Shumkonia mesophila: one gene and its partner. The protein of the gene in region 2 interacts with the protein of the main gene of each other region in a pairwise test. Links are inferred from orthologs where the notes say so. Each region holds a gene or a part of one and is shown on either strand. Other genes may lie near its edges. The genes, in order: ODR01_RS12160 and ODR01_RS05315.

The links.
Region 1: the proteins of ODR01_RS05315 (region 2) and ODR01_RS12160 interact in binary tests that used the Escherichia coli proteins (3 or more experiments, as listed by UniProt). The link is inferred for Shumkonia mesophila from one-to-one orthologs.

Annotation. Positions count from the first base shown.
Region 1 is NZ_JAOTID010000006.1:158,973-168,918, reverse strand. The notes cover bases 4,756-7,754. They hold ODR01_RS12160 (IscS subfamily cysteine desulfurase), read left to right. Parts: upstream 4,756-5,656; coding sequence 5,657-6,853; downstream 6,854-7,754. Other genes in these bases: rquA (rhodoquinone biosynthesis methyltransferase RquA), read right to left, coding at 7,359-7,754; ODR01_RS12155 (ferredoxin family 2Fe-2S iron-sulfur cluster binding protein), read left to right, coding at 6,853-7,185; ODR01_RS12165 (cysteine desulfurase family protein), read left to right, coding at 4,756-5,660. Outside these bases: ODR01_RS12195 (YhdP family protein), read left to right, coding at 1-475; tyrS (tyrosine--tRNA ligase), read right to left, coding at 480-1,730; ODR01_RS12185 (hypothetical protein), read right to left, coding at 1,833-2,198; ODR01_RS12180 (alpha/beta hydrolase), read right to left, coding at 2,349-2,996; cysE (serine O-acetyltransferase), read left to right, coding at 3,225-4,007; ODR01_RS12170 (Rrf2 family transcriptional regulator), read left to right, coding at 4,038-4,508; more of ODR01_RS12165, read left to right, coding at 4,530-4,755; more of rquA, read right to left, coding at 7,755-8,099; ODR01_RS12145 (glutamine amidotransferase), read right to left, coding at 8,334-9,041; ODR01_RS12140 (NAD(P)-binding domain-containing protein), read right to left, coding at 9,038-9,811. UniProt on the Escherichia coli protein: Master enzyme that delivers sulfur to a number of partners involved in Fe-S cluster assembly, tRNA modification or cofactor biosynthesis. Catalyzes the removal of elemental sulfur from cysteine to produce alanine.
Region 2 is NZ_JAOTID010000002.1:412,148-421,991, forward strand. Bases 4,242-7,138 are described here. They hold ODR01_RS05315 (sulfurtransferase TusA family protein), read right to left. Parts: upstream 5,853-7,138; coding sequence 5,631-5,852; downstream 4,242-5,630. Other genes in these bases: ODR01_RS05305 (hypothetical protein), read left to right, coding at 4,242-4,759; ODR01_RS05310 (metallophosphoesterase family protein), read left to right, coding at 4,774-5,655; dsrE2 (sulfur carrier protein DsrE2), read right to left, coding at 5,893-6,399; ODR01_RS05325 (sulfite exporter TauE/SafE family protein), read left to right, coding at 6,817-7,138. In the rest of the region: ODR01_RS05280 (NUDIX hydrolase), read left to right, coding at 1-331; ODR01_RS05285 (DUF2927 domain-containing protein), read right to left, coding at 273-1,052; ODR01_RS05290 (hypothetical protein), read right to left, coding at 1,054-2,148; ODR01_RS05295 (glycine cleavage system protein R), read left to right, coding at 2,373-2,900; ODR01_RS05300 (hypothetical protein), read left to right, coding at 2,937-3,233; more of ODR01_RS05305, read left to right, coding at 3,335-4,241; more of ODR01_RS05325, read left to right, coding at 7,139-7,731; ODR01_RS05330 (TIGR02186 family protein), read left to right, coding at 7,728-8,492; ODR01_RS05335 (universal stress protein), read left to right, coding at 8,497-8,994; ODR01_RS05340 (hypothetical protein), read right to left, coding at 9,032-9,844. UniProt on the Escherichia coli protein: Sulfur carrier protein involved in sulfur trafficking in the cell. Part of a sulfur-relay system required for 2-thiolation during synthesis of 2-thiouridine of the modified wobble base 5-methylaminomethyl-2-thiouridine (mnm(5)s(2)U) in tRNA.

The DNA of each region.
Region 1 (9,946 bases), on a different replicon or contig from region 2:
GGCCCATCTGGTCAGCTATATGGCGTTGACCGGCATCGTCGACGCGCTGCAGGGCCCGGGGTTGAGCTTTTCCGACCTCGACATTCCGTTCGTCCAGCACGAGGGGGTGATCACGCTGAAGGACGGCCGGGTGCACGGCTCGGCCCTCGGTTTCACGGCGTCGGGCAAGATCTTCACCTACGCCGAGGTGCTGGATGTCGAAGGCACGCTGGTTCCCGCCTACGCCATCAACTCGGCGCTGGGCAACATCCCGTTCATCGGCGGCCTGTTTTCCGGGGGCGAAAAGGGCGGCGGCGTGTTCGCCGCCACCTACAAGATGACCGGACCCGTGGAAAAGCCGAAGGTGACGGTCAACCCGCTGAGTGTGCTGGCGCCCGGCTTCCTGCGCAATCTGTTCGGCATCTTCGACGGGGCCGACACCCCGCCATCCGCCACGCCCGCCGAGCCGGCGCCGAAGCTTTTCGCCCCGCGCTGACCGTTCACACGGCCCGCACGATGGTGTGTTTCTTCTTGCCGGCGGAGAGCTTGATGACGCCGCCGGCGCGGTCGGCCAGCGTCACCGGCTGCATCTCGTTGGCGACCGGCACGTCGTTGATGCGCGCGCCGCCGCCCTTGATCAGGCGTCGCGCCTCGCCGTTGCTGGCGGCCAGGCCGGCCCGCCGGAACAGGTCGAAGGCGGCGACCCCTTGCTCCAGTTCCGCCGCCGGCACGTCGAGCGTCGGCAACCCGTCCCCGATGGCCCCTTCCTCGAACGTGCGCTTGGCCGTCTCGCTGGCCGCCGCCGCCGCCGCCTCGCCATGGCAGAGGCGGGTGATCTCGGTGGCCAGGACCTTCTTGGCCTCGTTGATCTCGGCGCCGGCCAGGGCTTCCAGGCGGGCGATCTCGGCCTCCGGCAGATCGGTGAACAGGCGCAGGAACTTGCCGACGTCGGCATCCTCGGTGTTGCGCCAGTACTGCCAGTAGTCGTAGGCGGGCAGCATGTCCTCGTTGAGCCACACGGCGCCGGCTGCCGACTTGCCCATCTTGGCGCCCGAGGCGGTTTGCAGGAGCGGCGTCGTCAGGCCGTAAAGGGTGGCGCCGTCGACCCGGCGGGCCAGTTCGACGCCGTTGACGATGTTCCCCCACTGATCCGACCCGCCCATCTGCAACGCGCACTTGTGGCGCCGGTTGAGCTCCAGGAAATCGTATCCCTGGAGGATCATGTAATTGAATTCCAGGAAGGTCAGCGGCTGCTCGCGATCGAGCCGGATCTTGACGCTGTCGAAGGAAAGCATGCGGTTGACCGAGAAGTGGCGGCCGTAATCGCGCAGGAACGGGATGTATTCGAGGGTATCCAGCCAATCGGCGTTGTTCACCATGACGGCATCGGTCGGCCCGTCGCCGAAGGTCAGGAACTTGGCGAACACCTTCTGGATGCCGGCCATGTTCTCGGCGATCTTCGCATCGTCCAGGAGCGGACGGGACTCGTCGCGGAACGACGGGTCGCCGATCCGGGTCGTGCCGCCGCCCATCAGGACGATCGGCTTGTGGCCGGCCTGCTGAAGACGGCGCAGCAGCATGATCGAGACCAGGCTGCCGGCATGCAGGCTGGGGGCCGTGCAGTCGAAGCCGATATAGGCGGTGACCCGCTGCTCGGCCGCCAGGCCGTCGAGGCCCTCGAGGTCGGTGCACTGGTGCAGGTAGCCGCGCTCTACGACGGCGCGCACGAAATCCGAGCGAAACGTGGTCATGGGGCGGGTCCTGGTCCGTTGTTCAACTAGATCGAAACTGTGGAAAATCGCCGGGCGGCATTTAGCACAATCGTCCGGGGCGTACAACGGCGGCGGGTTCGGCTATACCCCGGCGGACGGGCCCTGACGGGGTTTGCGGCTGAGCATCGCCAGCATGAGCAGGGCGATGACGATGAAGCCGATGGCGCCGGCCACGTACAGATGCAGCGCTTCGTCGGCGGGCGGGGCCAGCAGCAGGTTCCGCCGCTCCGCCTCGACGGCGTCTTGCGCAGAGCGAGGTTCCGCCTGTCTGAGCAGGGCGTTGACCGGCTTGCCCGTCGTCGAGAACTGCTCGGCGGGCGGCATCGGAACGGAGGCCATCTCCAGGCGCACGTCGGAAGACGGCTGAAGGGCGGCGTAAGCCGGCGATTCGGCGGCCAGCATCGCGACGGCCAGGGCGGCCGTCATCTGCATTGTGAATGGGGTCATGATCGTGGGGTCGCGTTTTTTTTTGCTTATGAAGTTGAAAGCCAACGCATTATGGCGCAACCGAATCGGGAAATACATGAAAATCGGTCGCCTCCGGCGCGGAAATCGTCGGCGTCGGCGCGAAGGATTTGGTGGGAGACGAGGTCGCGATCAAGCGGTTTCCGTCAACGCCTTGTCGAGGTAGCTTTCGATATGCCCGTTGAGCTCGTCGAGGTGGCCGCCGAAGAAGTGGTCGGCCCCGTCGATGACGCGATAGTCGATCTTGATGTTCTTCTGGTTCGACAGCTTGTGGGCCAGTTTGTCGACCGAGGCGACGGGAATGATGTCGTCGACGTTGCCATGGACGATCATGCCTGACGACGGGCAGGGTGCCAGGAACGAGAAGTCGTGTATGCTGGCCGGCGGCGAAATGGCGATGAACCCGGAAATCTCGGGCCGGCGCATCATCAGCTGCATGCCGATCCAGGCGCCGAACGAATAGCCGCCGATCCAGCAGCCGGCGGCGTTGGGGTTGTGCCCCTGCATCCAGTCGAGCGCGGCGGCGGCGTCGCTGAGTTCGCCCTGCCCGTTGTCGAACTCGGCTTGCGAGCGGCCGACCCCGCGGAAGTTGAACCGCAGGGCGGAAAACCCACGCCGCACGAACGCCTGGTACATGCCGTAGACCAGCCTGTTGTTCATGGTCCCCCCGTGCTGCGGGTGGGGATGAAGCAACAGCGCGATCGGCGCATTGGTGCTTTTCGAGTGATGGTAACGGCCTTCGAGCCGGCCATCGGGGCCATTCAGGGTGACTTCAGGCATCGTCCTTCGCGAACGTTATCCCTAGCGGATTTCGAAAAATTCATGATGGTGAAAGGCAGGGAATCCCCGCAATTCACCAGACTGTCCGCCGACAAATCTTGATTAAATTTGTCGGATTTCCTATATAACCGGTGGTTTTGTGGGGGATTGACCCAGTAACACTGTCCCCAAAATTGAAACATCGTCGGTCGGACCACCGGAAAGCGCGCGTAGGATATAGAAGAGTCCATGTTTTTCAAGAGGCTTCGCAGCGACATCGACGCCATCATGGAACGCGATCCGGCGGCGCGCTCCCGGGCCGAGGTGGTGTTGTGCTATCCGGGCTTCCAGGCTCTGCTCATTTATCGCCTCGCCCACGGGCTGTGGTGCCGCGATTGGCTGCTGGCTGGCCGCTTCGTTTCCCATATCGGGAGGATCCTGACCAATATCGAAATCCATCCCGGGGCTTTCATTGGCAATCGCCTGGTCATCGACCATGGCTCGGGCGTGGTCATCGGCGAAACCTCGGTGATCGGCGATGACGTGACGCTCTATCAGGGCGTGACGCTGGGCGGCACCTCGCCGGCCGTCGACTCCCGCTCCCAGGCCAACCAGAAACGCCATCCGACGCTCGAAGACGGCGTCATCATTGGCTCGGGGGCCCAGGTTCTGGGGCCGATCGTCATCGGGGAAGGTGCCAGGGTCGGCGCCAACGCCGTGGTGACACGCGACATTCCGCGCGGCGTGACCGCCGCCGGCATTCCGGCCCGGGTCATCATGCCGCGCGACAAGCAGAAGGCCAAAGCCAAGGAATTCGTGGCCTACGGGACGCCGGTCGACGAACTGTTCGACCCGGTCCTTCGCAACATCGACACCATGCGTGGCCAGATGGGCCGGCTGGCCGAAAAGATCGAGGAATTGGAAGAGCGCCTTAGCGCCTATGAAGGTGCCGGGGCTGCCGTGAAAGGGTCGGATGACGATGACGAAGAATCGAAAGTCGTGGCGCGCGGCGGCAGCCGCGATGTCGCTTGAGGACGAACGGCGAACCAGGGGGACAGCGCGGTGAGACTAAGCACAAAAGGACGATACGCGGTGATGGCGATGGTCGACCTGGCCAGCCATAGCGGGGGTAAACCGGTGGCGCTGGCGGATATCGCCGACCGCCAGGAAATCTCGCTATCCTACCTCGAGCAGCTTTTCGGCAAGCTGCGCAAGGGCGGGCTGGTGAAAAGCGTGCGCGGCCCGGGGGGCGGCTATCTGCTGGCCCGCGAAGCCGGCGAAACGCGGGTTTCCGACATCATCATGGCGGTCGACGAACTGATCAAGGCGACCCGCTGTACGCCCGGCTCGCCGTCCGGCTGCCATCTCAACAAAAGCCGCTGCATGACCCACGACCTGTGGGAGGAGCTGGGCAACCAGATCTACCTGTACCTCAGTTCCGTCACCGTTTCCGACATCGTCGAGCGGCGCGTGCTGGGCAGCAGCGGCCTGATCTTCCAGGAATTGGAACAGAGCAGCGTCGCCGCCCGCTAGGCCCGGTTCCGGCAGGCGCTCATGAAGCCCATGAAGCCCCCGGTCTATCTCGATCACAACGCCACCACCCCCGTCCGGCCCGAGGCGGCCGAGGCGGTGGCGGCCGCGCTTTCGACGGTGGGCAACCCGTCCTCGGTCCATGCCTTTGGACGGGCGGCGCGCCGCCTGTTGGAAGAGGCCCGCGAAGCGGTCGCCGCGCTGGCCGGCGCGCCGGCCGCCGGCGTCGTCTTCACCGGCTGCGGTACCGAGGCCAATACCCTGGCGCTTTTGGGATGCAGCCGCCCGGCGGTCGTGGTGTCGGCCGTCGAGCACGATTCGGTCATCGGCGCCGCGCCGTCCGCCGCCGTGGTTCCGGTCGACGTCGACGGCCTGGTGGACCTCGACCACTTGGCGACGATGCTGGTGGGCATCGGGGAACTGGCGGTCGTTTCGGTGATGCTGGCCAACAACGAAACCGGGGTCATCCAGCCGGTGGCGCGGGTGGCCGAAATCGCCCGCCGGCACGGTGCCCTGGTCCATTGCGACGCCGTCCAGGCGGCCGGCCGCCTGCCTCTCGACATGAAATCGCTCGGCGTTCACATGATGACGCTGTCGGCCCACAAGATCGGCGGCCCACAGGGCATCGGCGCGCTTCTCGTCGAAGAGGGGGTTTCCATCGAGCCCCTGCTGAGGGGCGGCGGCCAGGAAGGCCGGCGGCGGGCCGGCACCCAGAACCTGCCCGGCGCCGCCGGATTTGGTGCCGCCGCGCGGGTGGCCATGGCCCAATTGGCGGCGGGCGGCGTGCCGGCCGCTTGGCGCGACCGCCTGGAAGCCGCCTTGAAAGGCGTCGAGCCCGATCTCAGGATCTTCGGCGAAGGGGCGCCCCGGCTGGCCAACACCAGCTGCCTGGCCGCTCCCGGCATGCCGAGCGAGACGCAGGTGATGGCGCTCGACCTGGCGGGGATCGCCGTCAGCGCCGGGGCCGCCTGTTCGTCGGGCAAGGTAGGGCCCAGCCGCGTGCTTACCGCCATGGGCGGCGGCGAGCTGGCGAATGCCGCCATCCGGGTCAGTTTCGGCTGGACCAGCCGGGACGCCGATGTCGACGCCTTCGTGGCGGCCTGGACGGCCCTGCGCGCCCGCATCCGGGGCCGCAGCGGGGCGGCCGTGTCATGAGCAAGCCCGCCACCGCCGCCGTCGGCGTCGCCCCGCAGCGGCGCCCGGTCTATCTGGACTATCAGGCGACGACGCCGACCGATCCCCGGGTGGTCGCCGAAATGCTGCCCTTCTTCACCGAGAAATTCGGCAATCCTCATTCCGAAGGGCACGCCTTCGGGCGGGAGGCCGAGGAGGCGGTGGAAACCGCCCGCCGCCAGGTCGCCGACCTGATCGGCGCCGAGGCGCGCGAGATCGTCTTCACTTCGGGGGCCACCGAGTCCAACAACCTGGCGCTGAAGGGCCTGGCCGGCTTTTACGGCGAGGGCAGGGACCACATCGTCACCGTGGCGACCGAGCACAAATGCGTGCTGGAAACCGTGCGCCAGCTTGAACGCGAGGGCTTTTCCGCCACCTTCCTGCCGGTGGCCGCCGACGGCCTGATCGATCCGGCGGCAGTGGCGGCGACTCTTACCGGGCGTACCCTGGCGGTTTCGGTCATGGCCGCCAACAACGAGATCGGGGTCGTCCAGCCGCTCGCCGAGATCGGGCGCATCTGTCGCGAGCGCCAGGTCTTCTTCCATACCGACGCCGCCCAGGCGGCGGGCGAAATTCCGCTTAACGTCGGCGCCATGAACGTCGATCTGATGAGCCTGACTGCGCACAAGATGTACGGGCCGATGGGCATCGGCGCCCTTTACGTGCGCCGCCGGCCGCGGGTGCGCTTGGCGCCCCAGATGTCGGGCGGCGGGCAGGAGCGCGGCATGCGCTCGGGCACCCTGCCGGCGCCGCTGTGCGTCGGCTTCGGCGCCGCCTGCTCGCTCGCCGCCGCCGGCATGGAGGCCGAGAGCCGCAGGCTCGGCCGTCTGCGCGATCGCTTCCTCGACCGGCTGCGCGCGCGGCTGGACGGCGTCTCGGTCAACGGCAGCCTGACGGCGCGCCTGCCCGGCAACCTCAATCTCGGCTTCGCCGGCATCGGCGGCGAAAACCCGATCGGGCGATTGCCCGACCTCGCGCTTTCCACCGGCTCGGCCTGCACGTCGGCCTCCCTCGAACCCTCCCACGTGCTCACGGCCATCGGGGTCGAGGAGCCGCTGATCCGTACCGCCATCCGCTTCAGCGTCGGGCGCACCACCACCGAGGAGGAGGTGGACTACGCGGCCGGCCGCGTCGCCGAGGAGGTCGAGGCGCTGAGACGGCGGAGCCCCGCGTGATGCCGACCATGACCTTCGTGCTGCCGGATGGAAGCCGCCGGCCCGTCAAGGCCGCCGAGGGTCGGTCGATCCTCGAAATCGCCCATGCCGTCGGCATCGCCATCGAGGGCGCCTGCGACGGCTCGATGGCCTGTTCCACCTGCCACGTCATCGTCGATCGGGCGTGGTGGCCCCGCCTGCCGCCGGCGGCGGAGGAGGAGTTGGACATGCTGGATTTCGCGGTGGGGGCGACGGCAACTTCTCGGCTGGGCTGCCAGGTGCGCCTGACCGGCGACCTCGACGGTCTCGTGGTGAGGCTGCCGGCGGAAGTGCGCAACGCCCTGCTGGGTTAGTCTTTTACGATCAATTGAAGCACGCGGCACACCCCCTCCCCAACTCTCCCCCATCAAGGGGGATGGGAGAAGAGAGCGAGGTGGTACGGAAACATCCCTCCCCCCTTTGTGGGGGAGGGTAGGGAGGGGGGGCTGGCTTCCGGCGCGAAGCGCTTCCGTTGGAGCCGCCACCGTCAGGTACGGCGGCGGACGACGACTTTCTGGTAGATCCCGCCGAAGTATTTCCGCTTGTCCCACGACCAGGAGTCGCCATCCGATGCGAAGACCGAAATGGCGTGGCGCCACAGAGACAGCGCGAACGGTTCCAGGCAGGTGTTGACCACCTGCAAAAGATAGCGCAGCGGATGCAGCCGGTGGGGGTTGCCGTAGTCGACGAACACCGCCTTGCCGCCCGGCGCCACGCTGTTCAGCAGGGCGTCGACGATGGCGCGTTTCTTGCCGTCGGGCACCTCGTGCAGCAGGAAGAAGCAGAGCACCACGTCATAGGGGCCGCCGCCCGGCGCCGCGGCGTCGGCGTGGCGCACGTTGACGTGCGCCAAGTGGCCGATCTTGCGCCGGCAATGTTCGACCTGGATGGGCGCCACGTCGATGACGTCGAGGCTGCCGTGCGGGCCCACCCGCTCGGCCAGCCGCTTGACGAAATCGCCGTAGACATGGGCGGCCATCAGCACCTTCTGGCCGGGCTGGATTTCCTTGAGCGCGCCGCGCATGAGCCGCCGGGCGTTGCCGAACAGCAGAACGTCGACGACGATGGACCGGTCGAGCAGCTCGACGTTGGTCGGGGCCAGATAGGCCCAGGTGTACACCTCACTCAGATAAGCGGGCACGGCAACACCCTGGCTGGTGGATCGGTTGGGAATATCGACGAAGGTGTCGGAACGCGGGATATCTTTGGCCGCAACGGGGAAATTCACGCGGATCTCCATTCTTCTTGTTGGGCTTCTGTTTGGACCACCGTTGGCTCGGGGCCGCTTCCGAAAACCACCGGGGCGAACGGGGCGTGGTGATGTCCCGCGGCGGAAAAAACACTCGTCCATCCTCCCTGGATGGGCTGAACATTTCGTTAATCCACATAGCATGAACGGGGGCCGGCGCAAACCCCTATGGAAGCATGGGTATTATGCCGCCCGGTTATGCCTGTCCGGCCCTTAAAGGCCGGCGTCGTTCAACCATCGGCCGAAAATCGCCCCGGCCCGCGTGGCCAGCCCTGCCGCGAAGCGCTGGCTGTCGGTCCTGAGCGCGCCCACCGAAACTCCCGGCGTCGCCGCGATCTCGGCGGTATGGCCGACGTACCAGCTTTCCAGCCCCGCCGCCGTCGCCTCCACGTGGAACTGCAGGGCCAGGGCGTGGGCTCCCAGGCTGAAGGCCTGGTTGCGGCAGGCATCCGTTTCCGCCAGATGGACGGCGCCGGCCGGCAGGTCGAAGGTGTCGCCGTGCCAGTGCAAAACCTTAGCCTCCGCCTCGGCCAACGGCGCCAGACAGGATTGCCGCCCGGCCCCGGTCAGGCGAACGGGCGCCCAGCCGATCTCCTTCAGCCCTGAGGGAAAGACCCGGGCGCCGAGCGCGCGGGCCATCAACTGGCAACCCAGACAGATGCCCAGCGTCGGACGGCCCGCCGCCAGCCGGCGGGCGATCAGTTGGATCTCCGGCTCCAGGAAGGGATAGTCGGCGGTGTCGTAGACGCCGATGGGGCCGCCCAGGACCACCAGCAGGTCGGCGTCCACGGTATCCAGCGCGGCGAAATCGGCGGTCGGCGCCTCGGCGTAGGTAACGCCGAACCGGCGCCCAAGCAGCACGGGCTCCAGGCTGCCCAGGTCCTCGAACGCCACGTGGCGGAGGATGAGCGCCCGTTTCATGACGGCCTCTTGTAACGGGCCAGGATGGCGTCGAGCGCGCCATCGATGGGATCGAAACCGCCGCCTTCGCTCATCATGCGCAGGATCTGCTCGTTCATGCCGCCGGGCGTCGAGACCTCGTTGATGAGGGCGGGAAAGCCGTGCCTCTCGGCCTTGTCGGCATCGGTGGCGATGGTCTGGGCGATGGCGGTGGTGAAGCGGATGGCGGCCTTGGGTTCCACACCCTCCCTGGCCAGCCAGTCGGCGACCCGTCCCAGGAAGGCGAATTGCGAGGCGGCGATGGCGGTCACCGTGCACAAGGCGTCGAACTGGTGCTCGTCGTCGACCGGAACGACGTTGCCGATCCGCCCCAGCAGGGCGACGGCTTCGGCGTCGGAGGGATACACGGCGATGGGCCCGGTATGGCGGGCCACCGTCGGCTGCGGCACGGCGCGCACGATGCGCCCGGCCGGCTTGACCAGCCGCGCAAGGGTGGCGAGGGGGATGGCGGCGGCCAGGCTGATGACCTTGTGGTCGGGGCGGAAGCTGAGTGGCGAAATCACGGGTTCAACCTGCGGCGGACGCACCGCGATGAAGACCCAGTCGCTGCCGTCGATGACCGCCTGGTTGTCGGGGGCGACCTCGACTTGGGCAAATTCGGCGGCCAGCGCCGCCGCCTTCTCGGCATTGCGGGGCGAGATCAGCACCCGTTCGGGGGCCGGCGCGGCCGTGCACAATCCCCTGACCGTCGCCGCGGCGATGTTGCCGGTGCCGATGAAGCCGATGTGCATGAACGCCTCCCCCAATGCAGTCGCCGCGATCGATCATCGGCGCACATTAAGGTTGCGACGGACCCAATTCAACCGCTGCCGGCCGCATCGTCGGTTCGCAATTGAGAGTGAAAATCACATAAAGATATCTTTATA
Region 2 (9,844 bases):
CGCCCAGATGGTCGGCGAAACGGTGTTCGAGGCGGCGTGCCGCGAGGTGCGCGAGGAAACCGGCCTCGACATCGAGGTGCTGGGCGTCGTCGATGTCATCGATTCCATCCATCGCGATCCCGATGGCCGGATCCGCTACCATTACACCCTCGTCGACGTCGTCGCCCAATCCGACGGCGATGCCGCCGTTGCCGGCGACGATGCCGCCGCCGTCGGCTGGTTCTCGCTGGACGACCTGGCCGGCCTGACGCTGTGGTCGGAAACCGAGCGGATCATCCGCCTCGGCCATGAGATGTGGACGATCTTGCGGAACCCGCCAGCTCGGAAATAACCGTCCTGGCGACGCCAAGCGCCGCCGCCCTGGGCAGCCCCGCCTTCATGCGCGGATCGTACAGGGTGCGCACCAGGATGGCGTCGTGCGGCGACAGTTCGGAGAGATGGTCGCGGTCGCTGAAGATGGACGGCCGCATCGCGTCGCTGTCGTTGGGCAGGCCCAGGCTTTGGGTCAGTTCCTCAAGCAGGCAGCTGTTGATGAGCGCCGGATCGCGCTCGACGTTCACCACGACGATCGCCTTGACAATGCGGCTTTCCGGCTGCTTCCAGGACAGGAAATAACAGCCGCCGGCCGCCGCGGCTTCGCGGATGGCCTGCGGATCAACGTTGGGGCCGCCGATGGCCGCCATCTCGTTGCGCCTAAGGAACAGTACGCGGATGGCGGCCGACTCCGGCGTCTTCGTTCCGCTGAACTTCTTTCCGGTCAGGCGGCCCAGCGCCGCCAGATGGGCCGAGACGAAGCCCAGGTGCTCCGGCGTGGCGCGTTGTTCGAGCGAGACCGTCAGGGTGTCTCCCGGCCACTTGGCGATGACCGTGCTGGCGTAGGCCGGGCCCATTTCGGAGCCGAAGACGATGGTGTCGAAATAGCGGACCAGGTCATCGACCGGCGGCAGCGTACCGCCTGTCGGGGACTGGGCGGCGGCCGAGGCGGCCGTCGCCGCCAGCCCAGCCGCGAGCAGCAGGGCGCGGAATATCGTCGGCGTCGGGCGAGATGGCATCCTAGCGCCTCTCGGCGTCCTGATCGGGCTTGGCGATGACCCACGATCCCAGAATTCGTTCGGCCGTCTTCATGTGGCGGGCGAACCGATCGGCCGGCGCCCGGTACGACCAGATATAGGCGACTTTCCCCTCCGGCCGGGGGACCACCACCGACCACTGGCGGTAGGTCTGCTTGCCCTGCGAATAGGCGACGGCGAATTCCTGGCCCACGAGGAACACCTCGTCCCGCTTATAGACGTAGGGGCCCTGGCGCTCGAAGATCACGTCCTTGGCCTGTTTCTCGAACTGCACACGGATCTGGTCCATCGCCATCGACGCCGCCTGGACGGCGGTTTCGGCGTCGGGCGGGGCGACGTTCTGGATGCTGACCGTCGCATAGAAGGCGTCCGTCCCCTCGGGGCCGCTCACCATGATGGCTTCGCCGGTTGGCCGTTCAAGGACCCACTCGGGATCGTATTCGATGGCATAGCCCAGGCGGTGCTCGGCGAAGCGGCGCACGGAGGGCTCGGCGCCGAGGACGGCCTGTTCTACGCCCGGTTTCGGCCGGGCCGCCTCGGGCGCGGCCGGCGTCGGCGGCATGTCTCCGGGGGCCAGACGGAAGGCGTTCAGAATCCAGTGGAACTCGGGCTCCAGCGTGTCGAAGGCCTCGCTGCGCGCCCGGAAAATGAAGGTATAGGCGTTGACCGGCCCGCGGGTGATGACGACGTGATAGCGCGCCCCCTGCCCTTCGTACTGTCCGCTGAAGGCAACCATGCCGGCGATCAGCGAAACCTCCTGCCCGATCTTGCGCTCCCACGGCTTGCCCGGCCCCAGATAGGCGGCTTCCAGGGTGGCCGCCGTTTCGCTGATGGTGGTGTCGGGGCCGGCGTCGCTGGTCTGCAGGATGACGCCGTATCCCTTGTCCGAGTCGATGGCGATGTCCACCGTGTCGCCGGGCTCGCGGATGCGCGCGCCGGCCGGAACGGTGACGGCATACTTGCGTTGCGGATGCTCGTAAACCTGCGCCGGCGCCGACGCCGCGCGGGCCTCGGAAAGCGCGGCGCAGGCCAGCAGAAGCAGGGCCCCTCCCCACGTTCGCGCCGTCCTTCCGATCATCGCTCGTCCTTTTCCCGGGGCGCCGCAACCGCTGCGTGCCACCATCGGCAACAGACGATACCATGAAATGGTTAACGCAGATTACCGATCGATAGCCGCCCCGTTGCCGGCCGGCGACGGTTGCCGAGACCCCTTTCCTTTCCGGGCGAAAGCTTCATTATGGAAGGCCAATCCATTCGCCCCGGCGACGGACGGCGGGCATTTCGAGCGCAGTGGGGAGAGCCATGGCCAAAACGGTATTGATTTCGGTTCTGTGTCCGGATCGCGTGGGATTGGTGGCGGCGGTTGCCGGGCGCCTGTTCGACCTCGGGGGCAATCTGAGCGATACCGTGTTCGCGGTACTGGGCGGCGGCGCCGAATTCACCTCCATCTGCCGGTTGCCCGACGGCGTCGATCTGGCCACGGTCGAGAGCGACCTGAGGGCGATCCCCGAACTGGCGGATGCCGACATCGCGGTGCGCCCGTTCGGCATGGCCCCGACGCACGGGCCCTCGGGGCGGGTCACCCATCGCATCACCGTGACCGGCGGCGACCGGCCCGGGCTGATCGCCCGCCTGTGCGAGGTGTTCGTGCAGTTCAAGGCCAACGTCGTGCGCCTCAACGCCCAGAAGGGCATCGAAGGCGGCGAGGAGCGCTACTCCATCACCGCCGACGTGTGGATTCCGCAGGGCGGCGCGCCATCGTGCCTGGCCACCGTCGACAACACGGCGGGCGAACTGGGCCTGGCCTGCCGCTGGGAGAAGATCGCCTAGGATATCATCGAGCGCCGTTTCCGAACGGGGGTGGCCATGGCGGAAGTCCTGATTTTCGGCCTGCTGGCCTTGGTGGTAGTCGCGGGCGGGGCGGTCGTGCTTCTCCGGCGACGCCCTTCCCGCCCCGCTCCCCGCATCGCGCCGCCCAAACTTCCGCCGGCGCCTCCCGGCGCGACCGAACGGCCGTCCGTTGCCGCCGGCCCGCCGGGGGACGGCCGCATCAGGGGGCGGGTTCGCGCGTCCTCGAAACGGACGGTTGGCGACATTGTCGAGCATCATCCGGACGAAGCGGCTTCGGTGCTGCGCCGCTGGCTCAAGTCGGACGACCGATAGCGTTCCTCGCCCCCGATCACGCGGTTGTAATTTGCCTTCGCCTGGGTGCCTGCGTACCTGGGAAGCGACGGTAGCAACGGCATCCGAAGGGGGATTGCGGCATGACGAGTGTGGGGATGCTGGTCTGGCTGGTGCTGGCCGGCTACGGCGCCCTGATCTGGGCGATCATGCCGCGCCAAGTCAGCGCCGGGCAGTTTTTCGACGGCCGGTCGAGCCAGGGCGGCGAGCCCGGGTTGTGGCTGCTGGTGGCCAGCGCCGCCGTCACCTGGATCTTCGCCAAGTCCATTTCCAACGCCGCCGGCCTGAGCGCGGCGTTCGGCATCGCCGGCGGCGTCGGCTATGCCTTCTATTACCTGAGCTTTGCCGTCGTCGGTATCGCCGTCTATTTTCTGCGCGTCCGCGGCGGCTTCCGCTCGCTGCCGGCGTTCCTGGTCGCCAAGTACGGGCCGTTCTGCGCCAAGCTGTTCCTGGCCGCCATCGCCATCCGCCTGTTCAACGAGGTGTGGTCCAACACCAAGGTCGGCGCGCTTTACTACGGGCCCGAAGGCAGCCTCGCCTATTGGGTGGCGGCGGCAGCCATCACCGGATTCACGCTCTACTATTCCTGGCGCGGCGGTTTGCGGTCCAGCCTCATCACCGACGGCGCCCAGATGCTGCTGGCGGCCGTCCTGCTGGTGGTGGTGCTGGCCGCCGTCGGCCCCGGGCTGGCGGCATCGGGATTGCCGGAGGTCGGGCCGGCCTCCCACGCCGCCGGGCTGACTTTTGGCGGTCTGGCCCTGGTCCAGGTCCTGTCTTACGGATTCCACGATCCGGTCATGACCGATCGCGCCTTCGTCACCCGGCCGGGGGTCATGCTGCGCGCCTTCCTGCTGGCCGGACTGGTGTCGGGCGGCTTCATCCTGCTGTTTTCAGGAGTCGGTCTTTACGCCCGCGCCATGGGCCTCGCGGGCGATCCCAGCGTCGCCGTTCCCGCCGCGCTGGGGCTGCCGATGATGCTGGTGTTCAACGCCATCATGCTGACCAGCGCCGGCTCGACGCTCGATTCGACCTTCGCCTCGGCCGCCAAGGTGGGGGCGCGCGACTGGTCCAACGACGAGGCGCCGCCCACCGAACGCCATTCGGCGCGCGGGCGCAAGGCGATGCTGGCCATCGCGCTTCTCGGCAACCTGCCGTTGTTGGCCGTCTATCTGGGCGGCCAGGTGGGGCCGGCCGTCATCGCGGCGACGACCATCAGCGGCACCATGGTGATGGGCCTGGCGCCGATCTTCCTGCTGGCGTGGATACGGCCGGCCGGCCGTCTCAGCTTTCACCTGGCTTTCTGGCCGGGCCTTGTCCTTGGCGTCCTGATGACCGTCGAAAGCGCGACCGGGGTCGAGATCCTTCCGGCCGCTCTCGACATCGGAACCGGCAGCTATGCCGACGATCTTGGCGTCAACGTCTTCGGGTTGCTGATCTGCACGGCCGGCTATGTGGCGGGGGCGCTCGTCGCCGCGTTGCGGCCGCGCCGCGCCGTTCAGCCGGCCTGACCGGAAGCGCGCCGATGACCGGCGGGCCCATCCTCGATATCGGTGGCTTCGAAGCGCCGATCCTGGTATTCGGCGGCCCCTACGGGAACCTGGAGGCCACCCGCGCCGTCCTTGCCGAGGCCGTGCGGCTGGATATCCCGGCGTCCCGCATCCTTTGCACCGGCGACGCCTGCGCCTATTGCGCCGATCCCCAGGCGACGGTCGATCTGCTGCGCGCCGCCGGCATCGTTGCCGTCATGGGCAACTGCGAGGAATCGTTGGCCGGGGACGGCGCCGACTGCGGATGCGGCTTCGCCTCGGGAAGCGCCTGCGACGTGCTGTCGCGCCAATGGCTCGCTTATGCCGTCGCCCACCTCGACGCCGGGGCCAAGGCGTGGATGCGAACCCTGCCGCGCCAGGTCGCTTTCCGGCTGGCAGGGCGCCGCTTCCGGGTCGTCCACGGCGGGGTTTCCGAGATCAGCCGCTTTCTCTTCGCCTCGACGCCCGAGGGCGAGGTCGCCGAGGAATTCCGCCGTCTGCAGGAGACCGATGCGGTGATCGCCGGGCATTGCGGCCTGCCGTTCAGCCGCATCGTCGGCGGCCGGCTGTGGCACAACGCGGGCGTCATCGGCATGCCGGCCAACGACGGTACGCCGCGCGGCTGGTACAGCGTCCTGCGCCCGGAGGGCGGCGACATTGCCGTCGAGCACCGATCCCTCGATTACGATCACGCCGTCCAGGCCCGCAAGATGCGCACGCGCGGCCTGCCGGAGGGGTATGCGCGGGGGCTGGAGACCGGCCTGTGGCCCAATCTCGACATCCTGCCGGATGCCGAGCGGCAGCGGACAGGATTGCCGATCGCCGCCGGTTCCCTTCGTTGGCCGGGACGATGTCAGGTGGATTTGCGGATGACGTAGGTGTAGACGCCGTTCTCTTCGCTCTGCTCGACGAGCTCGTTTCCGGTTGTCCGGCAGAAGGCGGAAAAGTCGCTGACCGAGCCGGGGTCGGTCGCCACGACCTTGAGGGTGTCGCCGGCCGCCAACTCCTTGAGCGCCTTCTTCGCCTTGAGAATGGGCATCGGGCAGTTCAGTCCGCGGGCGTCGAGTTCCGCCATGGAGGTTCTCCTTTTGACCAGGTTTTCCGCCGTCGGCGGATCAGATGAACAGGTTGATATCCGACTTCAGGGCCTTTTCCATATAGGTGGCGGCGCCGCCGATGGCGATGCCTTCGACCAGGTCCCCGGCGGTCCATTCGAAGAGATCCATGGTCATCCGGCAGCCGATCATCTCGACCTCGGAATCGAGGGCCGCCTCGCGCAGGTCCTCGATGGAAGCCACGCCTTTGCGCTTGATCAGGTTCCGCATCAGGGTGGTGCTGAGGGCGTCCATTCCGGGCAGCGCGGCGGCCACGTTGGGCATCGTCAGATGAAGGCCCGCCAGCGGCATCTCCATGGCCGGGTTGCCGAGGGCCGAAACCCGCAGGTGGCCGAGATCCTTTTTCAGAAGCTGCAAGCCGTAGAAGGTGAAGAACATCGACACGTTGACGTCCATGGCGGCGGCGGTGGTGGCCAGGATGAACGGCGGATAGGCCCAGTCGAGGGTGCCCTTGGTGACGATGATGGTCATTTGTTTTTGCTTGGCGATGGCGTCTTCCCCGCTCATGGCGGACGTCTCCTGGCGATAGGGGATGAGAACATTAGGAAAATCTAAAATAGCGGAAAGCGGATCGACAATCCACCCTGCGATGACGGATGGAAGACATCCCGTTCGGATTGTGGGGAAAAGGCCCCACCCGCCGCAGAATACCGAGTTGACAAGGTGTTGAGGGGTCATTTAGATGACGCAGCCCCTTGTTCCGCGAGGGAATGGCGGCGGAGACCCCCGTCGGGGACCCGGTTTTGGTTGGCTGGGACGGTTTCCCCACCATCGGCAACGACGGGGTGACACGTCGGGCATCTTGCCATGGAAGGCGACGCTATGGCCGTGCAGCAGAAAGTCGGCGAGACGCGTGGCTCCCGGCGGCGGTGTTGTGGCGTCGGGGATGCGCGTTCCCTGCCTTTCGAGCGTGACTGAGCCGCCATGCAGGTCTACCTCCCCATCGCGGAGATGTCGGTCAACTTCTTTCTGATCCTCGGCATGGGGGGTGGAGTCGGCTTCCTCTCCGGCCTTTTCGGGGTCGGCGGCGGCTTCATGATGACACCGCTTTTGATGTTCATCGGCATCTCGCCGCCCATCGCCGTGGCCACCGGCGCCAACCAGATCGTCGCCGCGTCGGTTTCCGCGGCGATCGCGCACTGGCGGCGCGGCAACGTCGATCTGAAGATGGGATCCGTCTTGTTGGTCGGCGGCATCCTGGGGTCCGTCTTCGGCGTCTGGCTGTTCACCCTTCTGCGCGAGATCGGCCAGATCGACCTGGTGATCACGATTGCCTACGTCATTTTCCTCGGCGTCATCGGCGGCCTGATGTTCGTCGAGAGCGTGCGTGCGGCGATCCGCCGCAAGAGGCAGGTCCGCCGGCGCCAGCATACCCACCTCTGGATTCACGGCCTGCCGTTCAAGACGCGGTTCCGGCGGTCGCGCCTGTACATCAGCGTCCTGCCGCCCATCGGCATCGGCTTCCTGGTCGGCATTCTGGGGGCCATCATGGGGGTGGGCGGCGGCTTCGTGATGGTTCCGGCGATGATCTATCTGCTGGGCATGCCGACCACGGTGGTCATCGGAACGTCGCTCTTCCAGATCGTGTTCGTAATGGCCAACGTCACCGTTCTGCAGGCCGTCACCAACCAGACCGTCGATATCATGCTGGCTCTGGTTCTGCTGGTCGGCGCGGTGATCGGCGCCCAGTTCGGGGCGCGGGCCGGCGCCAAGATGCCGGGCGACCAGCTTCGCGTCCTTCTGGCGGCTCTCGTGCTGACCGTCTGCGCGCAGCTGGTGTTCGATCTGGTGAGGACGCCGGGCGATCTCTATTCGCTCGGCATCGTGGGGTCGCAATGATCGAGGGCCTCAACCTCGCCGCCTGGATGTTTCCAGTTCTTTTCGGGGCCCAGCCGGCTGCCGTCGCCGTTCCACTCAGCCATGACGAACTGGTGATCGACCTGTCCCGGCACGAGGTGTCGGTCGCGCTGAACTACGCCGGGGCGGAGCTGGTGCTGTTCGGGGCGACGGAGGGGGCCGGCGACGTGGTGGTCGAGGTTCGCGGACCGCGCCGCACCGAGGTGGTGCGGCGCAAGGCACGCGTCGGCGGGATTTGGCTGAACAGCGACGAGGTGGTTTTCAGCAACGTGCCGGCCTTCTATGCCCTGGCCAGCAGCGCCCCTCTCGATCAGATCCTGCCCCCCGAGGAGCAGGCCCAGGAGAGGATCGGCGTCGATCATCTGTGGTTGACGCCTTCCGAAAAAATCGCGGAGCAGGAGGCCAGCGCGTTCCGGACGGCGCTGGTGCGCAACAAACAGCGCGTCAACCTGTTTCCGGCCGAGCCGACCGAGGTGAAGTTCCTGGGCAGCCGTCTGTTCCGCACCGACATCCATTTCCCGGCCAACGCCTCGGTCGGGCCTTATCGGGTCACCGTTTTTCTGATCAAGGGGGGCGAAGTCGTGAGATCGGCCAGTACCCCTCTCATCCTGTCCCGGGCCGGATTCGAGGCCCGGGTTTTCGATCTCGCCCATACCAACGGGCTGGCCTATGGGCTTCTTGCCATCGCGATTGCCTGCGTGGCAGGATGGCTGGCCAGCGTCTTTTTCCGCAGCAAGGCGTAGAGGAATGGCTGAGACTGAGGCTGAAGGCGCAACCCCTTCCGACGGCGGCGTTTTCCTGTGCGTTGTCGACGAAACGGCCGAACTGTGGCCGGCCCTGCGGTTCGCCTGTCGCAAGGCCAACCGCCAGGACGCCCGCGTCGGCCTTCTTTGCGTGGTGGAACCCGCCGAGTTCCAGCATTGGCTGGCGATCGGCGATCTGATGCGCGAGGAACGGCGGGAAGAGGCCGAGGAAACGATCCAATTGATCGCCACTGCCGTTCAGAAGCAAACCGGAAAGATGCCGGTCCTTTACATTCGCGAGGGCGACGTGAAGGACGAGCTCTTGGCGGTCATCGAGGAGGAGAAGAGCATCTCGCTGCTCATTCTGGGCGCCGCCACCGGACCGGATGGCCCCGGGCCGCTGATTTCATACCTGGTCCAAAAGAAGGCGGGCGGCCTTCGGGTGCCGATCACCATCGTGCCGGGCAATCTTTCCAACGACGAGATCGACGCCCTGAGCTGACGGCCGGACGTCTTGTCCCGGATCTCGCCCATACCGGTCAGGGGATGGGGCCAATCGGGGCGCCCGCCTCGACTCTCAATTCCCACACCGGGTATTCCTCGGCGCGGCGCATGCCGGCGCGTTCCATGGCGGCGCAGGACGGCGCGTTGGTGACGTCGGCGTAGCCGACGATGGGGCCGCCCCAGCGTTCGTCGACCAGGGCGGCCATGCGCCGGCACATCAAGTCGACCGAGCCGCTGCCCCAGTGGCGGCGGACGCTGGCGTATTCGCCGACCAGCACCTCCTTGGCCAGCTTGGTGAAGTGCATGTAGCCGGTGATCGCCGCCCCCTTCATCGCCAGCAGGGTGCCGCAGCCCGGCGCGGTGAGGCGCTCGCGCATGACCGCCTCGTCGCGCGCAGAGATGCCGGCCTGGCCGGCGAAGCCGCGGTTGAAGATGTCGGTCACGGTGGCGAAGAGGGCGGGGTTTGCGGCGATCATCGCCTCGTCGATCTCGGCGATGGCGTAGCCCTTGGCGAGCGCCGCCTCGGCGCCCGGGAACTCGCCTTCGTTGGGCGGTCCGGGATCGCGCACGTATTTGACGCGCCCGGGGCGGGCCGCGAAGCCCAGGCGGGCCAGCCCGGCCTCGGGCATCGTCATCTCGGGCGGCGCGGTCAGCCGGTAGCGGCGCAGCCGCGGTGCCGACTTCTCCTCGACGGCCAGGAACTCGGCGAGCGCGGCCAGCAGCGGGCCCGACTGGCGGCCCTTGGGCGTGATGGTCAGGCTGACCATCAGGCTGCCGTCGGGGCGCTCCTTGCGGTCGACCGAAAGCGAGGCCGCCGGCCGGCTGTCCTCGAGATAGAAATGGTCCTG